Hahella sp. HNIBRBA332: one gene and its partner. Each later gene encodes a partner of the first gene's protein in a complex. Links are inferred from orthologs where the notes say so. Each region holds a gene or a part of one and is shown on either strand. Other genes may lie near its edges. The genes, in order: O5O45_RS29570 and pabB.

What was found.
Region 2: the proteins of O5O45_RS29570 (region 1) and pabB are in contact, whole or in part, in a solved structure (PDB 8RP0), measured with the Escherichia coli proteins. The link is inferred for Hahella sp. HNIBRBA332 from one-to-one orthologs.

Annotation. Positions count from the first base shown.
Region 1 is NZ_CP132203.1:6,627,264-6,630,355, reverse strand. What follows is about bases 56-2,820. They hold O5O45_RS29570 (anthranilate synthase component II), read left to right. Parts: upstream 56-1,025; coding sequence 1,026-1,616; downstream 1,617-2,820. Other genes in these bases: trpC (indole-3-glycerol phosphate synthase TrpC), read left to right, coding at 2,757-2,820; trpD (anthranilate phosphoribosyltransferase), read left to right, coding at 1,706-2,746; trpE (anthranilate synthase component I), read left to right, coding at 56-973. Also shown: more of trpE, read left to right, coding at 1-55; more of trpC, read left to right, coding at 2,821-3,092. UniProt on the Escherichia coli protein: Part of a heterodimeric complex that catalyzes the two-step biosynthesis of 4-amino-4-deoxychorismate (ADC), a precursor of p-aminobenzoate (PABA) and tetrahydrofolate.
Region 2 is NZ_CP132203.1:3,029,346-3,032,581, forward strand. Bases 22-2,930 are described here. They hold pabB (aminodeoxychorismate synthase component I), read left to right. Parts: upstream 22-764; coding sequence 765-2,096; downstream 2,097-2,930. Other genes in these bases: O5O45_RS13420 (DUF6160 family protein), read right to left, coding at 22-25; thrH (bifunctional phosphoserine phosphatase/homoserine phosphotransferase ThrH), read right to left, coding at 2,093-2,707. Outside these bases: more of O5O45_RS13420, read right to left, coding at 1-21. UniProt on the Escherichia coli protein: Part of a heterodimeric complex that catalyzes the two-step biosynthesis of 4-amino-4-deoxychorismate (ADC), a precursor of p-aminobenzoate (PABA) and tetrahydrofolate.

The DNA of each region.
Region 1 (3,092 bases):
GTTGATTCATCATGCCGACCCCGGCGCGGCGGAAGCCAGCGAACGCGCCCAGGCCCGCCTGGATGAGCTGGAAACTCTGTTGCGACGTCCTATTCCCGAGCATAACCTGCACGTACAGCAGGACCTGCAGATCGCGGAGGAGGATTTCGCCTCCGGTTTCACGCAGCCCAACTTCGAAGCCGCCGTGGAAAAGATCAAGGAATACGTGCTGGCGGGAGACGTGATGCAAACGGTGATATCCCAACGTATGTCCGTCCCCTTCACCGCTGAGCCCATCAACCTGTATCGTTCCCTCCGCTGCCTCAACCCTTCTCCTTATATGTACCATCTGGATCTCGGCGATTTTCATGTGGTCGGCTCCTCACCGGAAATTCTGGCGCACCTGGAAGACGGCGTCGCCACCGTGCGGCCCATCGCCGGCACTCGCAAACGGGGAGCGACAGAGGCGGAAGACAAAGCGCTGGAAGAAGAACTGCTGGCGGACCCAAAAGAGCTCGCTGAGCACCTGATGCTGATCGACCTGGGCCGTAACGATGTCGGCCGCGTCAGCGATATCGGCAGCGTCGAACTGACCGACAAGATGGTGATCGAGCGCTACTCCCATGTGATGCATATCGTCTCCAACGTCACCGGCAAACTACGCCAGGGCCTGAGCGCCATTGACGTACTGCGCGCCACCCTGCCCGCCGGTACGCTGAGCGGCGCCCCGAAAATCCGCGCCATGGAGATCATCGACGAACTGGAGCCCGTCAAACGCGGCGTTTACGGCGGCGCTATCGGATATCTGTCCTGGAACGGCAACATGGACACCGCCATCGCTATTCGCACAGCGGTTATCAAGGACAAGACGCTTTATATTCAGGCCGGAGCTGGCGTGGTCGCCGATTCCGTGCCGCGCCTGGAATGGAAGGAAACCCTCAACAAAGGCCGCGCCGTATTCCGGGCCGTGGCCATGGCGCAAAAAGGGCTATGAGCCTTCTATCACATGACGGCGAATATACAGACAGAATTTTGAGGGTTTGAACATGTTGGTGATGATTGATAATTACGACTCTTTTACTTACAACGTCGTACAGTACCTGGGCGAGCTGGGCGCTGACGTGCGCGTCTACCGCAACGATGAGATCACGATAGAAGAAATTGAGGCGCTGCAACCGCAGCATTTGGTGATTTCCCCCGGCCCCTGCACCCCCAATGAGGCGGGGATTTCCGTCGCGGCGATCAAGCATTTCGCCGGCAAACTTCCTATCCTGGGCGTATGTCTGGGCCATCAAAGCATCGGCCAGGCGTTCGGCGGTGAAGTGATTCGCGCCGGCAAAGTCATGCATGGCAAGACCTCCAAGGTGTATCACAATGACGTTGGCGTATTCAAAGGCCTCAACAATCCGTTTGAAGCGACCCGCTATCACTCACTGGTGATCCGCTCGGACAGCCTCCCGGATTGCCTGGAAGTCACCGCCTGGACCCAGAATGAAGACGGCGGTCTGGAAGAAATCATGGGCGTGCGTCACAAGGAACTGGCGATAGAAGGCGTGCAATTCCACCCGGAGTCCATTCTCACGGAGCAGGGCCACGACTTACTGCGCAACTTCTTGCAGCAATCGGTCAACCGCTAAGCCAGAGATCAGCCAACGGCGTAAGCTTAGGTTTAATTGCGCGCCGGATAAGAAAACAACATAGTCTAAAAACTACGAGGAATTGCGCCATGGATATCAAAGCCGCTATCGCCAAAGTTGTCGATAGAAAAGACCTCACCACCGAAGAAATGATTGAGGTCATGCAGCAGATCATGACCGGACAGGCCACTCCCGCACAGATTGGCGGGTTCTTGGTGGCGCTGAGATTCAAAAGTGAAAGCGTCGGCGAAATCACCGGCGCCGCCCAGGTCATGCGCCAGCTGGCCAGCAAAGTCGACATCAATGATCCACACCTGGTGGACACCTGCGGCACCGGGGGCGATGGCTCCAACCTGTTCAACGTCAGCACCGCCGCCGCCTTCGTGGTGGCCGCCGCCGGCGGTAAAGTCGCCAAGCACGGCAACCGCAGCGTCAGCAGCCGCTCCGGCAGCGCCGACGTACTGGAAGCCGCCGGGATCAACCTGGATATGAACACCGAGCAGGTCGCCCGCGCCATCAAGGAAATCGGCGTTGGTTTTCTGTTCGCCCCGGCCCACCACAGCGCCATGAAGCACGCGATCGGGCCTCGACGGGAAATGGGCATCCGCACCATCTTCAACATGCTCGGCCCCCTGACCAACCCCGCCGGCGTGACCAAACAGGTCATCGGCGTATTCAACCCATTGCTGTGCCTGCCGCTGGCGGAAGTCCTGCAACGGCTGGGCAGCACGCACGTTCTGGTTGTCTCCGCCGCGGACGGCCTGGACGAAATCAGTCTCGCCTGCGAAACCCACGTGGCGGAACTGAAAGACGGTAAAATCACCGAATACACGCTTACTCCAGAAGACGCAGGAATCATGCGCCGCTCTCTGGACGGCCTGACCGTGACCAGCGCCGAGGAAAGCCTGAAACTGATTGAAGCAGCGCTGACCAAAGCGACGGATCAAACGTCACAAAAAGCCCGGGATATTGTCGCCCTGAACGCCGGGGCGGCGATTTACGCCGCAGACCTGGCCCGCTCCTTCCAAGAAGGCGTGGAAATGGCCCAGGACGCGATTGGTTCCGGGCTGGCCTTTGCTAAACTAAAAGAGCTGGCCAGTTTTTCGGCCTGCTTTAAGGAAGAGGAATAAAGGTCAACCTATGAACGACACGCCTACGATTCTGAGAAAGATCATTGACCGTAAGAAACAGGAAGTGGAAGCGCTCAAGTTGCGCCAGCCTTTGTCCGTTCTGAAAGACGGCCTGCACCGGGCGGGCCCGGTGCGCGGCTTCGCCCGCGCCATCGAAAAGCGGTTTCAGCACAATGCCCCGGCGGTCATCGCTGAGATCAAGAAGGCCTCTCCCAGCAAGGGGGTGATTCGGGAAAATTTCGATCCCGAAGCCATCGCCAAAAGCTATGAACAAGGCGGAGCCGCCTGCCTTTCCGTTCTCACTGATATTGATTTCTTTCAGGGCGCTGACCAATACCTGATTCAG
Region 2 (3,236 bases), 3.6 Mb from region 1 along the record:
AAACTAATTTTTTCAGGCCTTTCATTAAAATTCTCCTAATGTTTATTTTTTTAATTTCAGGAAACTCTCGTGAGCTTCAGATTACCGCTCAGTAATCAAACAAATTGTTTGACAACCGACCGAATAATTCTGAGCGATTGTTAATTTAGTTTACGCTTCATTGGTTTTCCGTGATTACTCTCACAGTTTCCATATTATTAATACGCGCCTAGAATTCCATTTAAAAACAAACAATTAGCGTCTAAGTACAACCGCCTGAGCATTGTGAAACGTTTCGTTTTTGTTTGATTTGTGTTTCACAATCACGAGGCCAGTGTAGGGTTGTGTTACTGACGAATCCGTGAATGAAATCACAGAAATCATGCCGTTTGTTAAGAAGTGTTAACAGGTAGACACTATTTAGCCATCTGGCCTATATACGGTCCGACAAGGCCCGCCCAAACGCGCCTCTCAACCAGTCATTCCTGCTGAAACCCCTCCCTCTTAGACTCAGCTAGCCGGAGAGTTGTGACCGACTTGGAGCCGCAGTCAGAGAACTAAAAGCGTGAGCAACTTCAAATATGCGCGCGCTGACACTACAATTCGGCAGTCTTTTGAGACCAGTCAGACCAATGGACGTAAGACAATAAGAAGTCCGGCCGCGAAACGCCGCCGTCCGAGCGCCTGAAAAATGGATGCCGGAGGGTTAAAATGTCGGATTAATGAGCCATTGGCGCTTATCGGGCGCCGGAAGGGGCGTTTTTTAACCAGGCCAATATTTGTTGATGTCAGTTTTCACCATTCCCTACGCAGACTATAACGCCGTCATTCACTTGCTAGCTTCCCGTCCCGGCTTTTGCTGGCTGGACTGTCGAACCCAAGAAGGTCGCGCTTTTGAAATTATCGCCTGCGATCCGGAATGGATGGCCCGCAGCCAAGGAAACGCTCACTATATCACCCGTTCCAATGAGACGGAGACGCCAATCTCTTACGCCGACCTGCTGGCGCTCGCCCAGCAACCCCGCGCCGTTCGGCCAACGCCCTGCTTCAAAGGGGGGCTGATAGGGTTCATCAGCTATGAGTTTGGACGCAATCAGCTGCTTGGCGACCGCAACTGGCGTCGAGAGTCCGAGTTTCCATCCGCCTGCATCGGGGCTTACGAGCACTATTTGATCGTGGAGCACGATAAAAAGACCATCACCGGTTTTGGCGCATCAGCGTTCCAAACCCTACTGAAGCAACAGCGCCCCGCTACAGACACTTTCAACGTCACTCGCGCAATTTCTCCAGATTGGCGCTACGAACAATACGCAAATGAATTCGCCAGAATCAAAGAGTACATTCTCGCCGGGGATTGCTATCAGATTAACCTGACACAGCGCTTTTCCGGCGCCTATACAGGCGATCCTTTAGACGCTTATATCAAAGTCAGACAGGTAGCCAAGGCCCCCTACTCCGCCTTTTTCCGCAGCGGCCAGGGAGACCTGCTTTGCTTCTCGCCGGAAAAGTTTCTTACGGTGAACGGTCGCGATGTCGTCACCAAGCCGATCAAAGGCACCCGCCCACGCGGAGCCAGCGCCGTCGACGACTTTCGCCACATAGAAGACCTTACGTCCAGCCCCAAGGACCGGGCGGAAAACGTGATGATTGTCGACCTGCTGCGCAATGATCTGGGCAAGATTTCAAATATTGGTAGCGTTAAAGTCGAGAAGCTCTGCGCTCTGGAAACCTACAGCAATGTTCATCACCTGGTCAGCACGGTGACATCCACCCTGCGCGACGATGTTTCGCCTTTCGCCGCCCTTATTTCCTGTTCGCCAGGAGGATCGATTACGGGCGCGCCCAAAAAGCGGGCGATGGAAATTATTGATGAGTTGGAGGGCCATGCTCGTAGCGCTTACTGCGGCAGTGTTTTTTACCTGTCCAATGATGGCCGCATGGATAGCAACATAGCCATCCGCACCATGACCTGTCGGCAAGGCGACATGCATGTCTGGGGCGGTGGCGGCATCGTCGCGGACTCCAACTGCCTTGCGGAATACAATGAGTCCGTTGTGAAAATCAGACACATCGTTGAAGCCCTCGGCGGAGATCTACCCGGCAAACGTGAAGATTAGTTCGTCACCAAACGGCTGGCTTTAATAAATTCCTCGCGTAGTTCATCGTAGGTATGCACTGCCGGAAACTGTGGATATTCAGCAATAACGTTGTCGGGCGCCTTGAACAATATGCCGGCGTCCGCCTCCGCCAACATAGTGGTGTCGTTGTATGAATCTCCCGCCGCAATCACACGGTAATTCAGACTGTGAAACGCCCGCACCGACATCCGTTTTGGGTCCTGCTGGCGCAACGCGTAATTCGTCACTTTGCCGCTCTCGTCGACCTCCAAGCGATGACACAACAATGTGGGCCAGCCTAGCTTTTCCATCAACGGCATGGCGAACTCATAAAAGGTATCAGACAAAATCACCACCTGAAATCGGCGCCGCAGCCAGGCGACAAACTCCTGCGCGCCAGGAAGCGGCTCCAGCGTGGCGATAACGGCCTGTATATCCGGCAACCCATAGCCATGCTCGTCAAGGATTTTCAACCGCTGCTTCATCAGCACGTCGTAGTCCGGAATATCCCGGGTCGTCGCACGTAGAGCTTCTATCCCTGTTTTTTCCGCGAAGGCGATCCATATCTCGGGTATCAACACGCCTTCCAAATCCAGACACGCTAGTTCCACGGCTCACTCCTGTCATCTTTATTCACTTAAAAGTTACAGAAACCAAACGCCTACGCCGCTCGTTTCAGGCGTGACACAGCGCCCCACAGCATCCCAGGCCAGTCCTGCATTTCCTAAAAAACGCCTTAATCATAAGGGTTTAGCAGGGGGTTGCATATTCGATGAATAAAGCTAAAATCGATTAAAGATGTAAACAAGATTTCACATAAGTTTACGAAAAAAATAACAAGATCAAACTATAGAGGAGAGTCCGATGTACATCAGCGCAAAAAAGCTGGCTGGTCTGGTTGCGTTTAATGCGTTAGGGTTAACTCTGACGTTAGTTTTGGCGAATCAAATTCTTTAATCACCTCTTACTCGAATAATTAGCCACGTCCCGGTTTGCTGTCCGGGACGGCTGTCTGACGTCCCTCTATAGCCATAGCCGCCTCCTTTCGCAGAATATCCAGCTTAACTTCCTTCGCCAGCAGGAATGCCTTTGCTCGGATTATGGATTCGAGCGCCTACATTGAATCTTGCCGCGTCATCG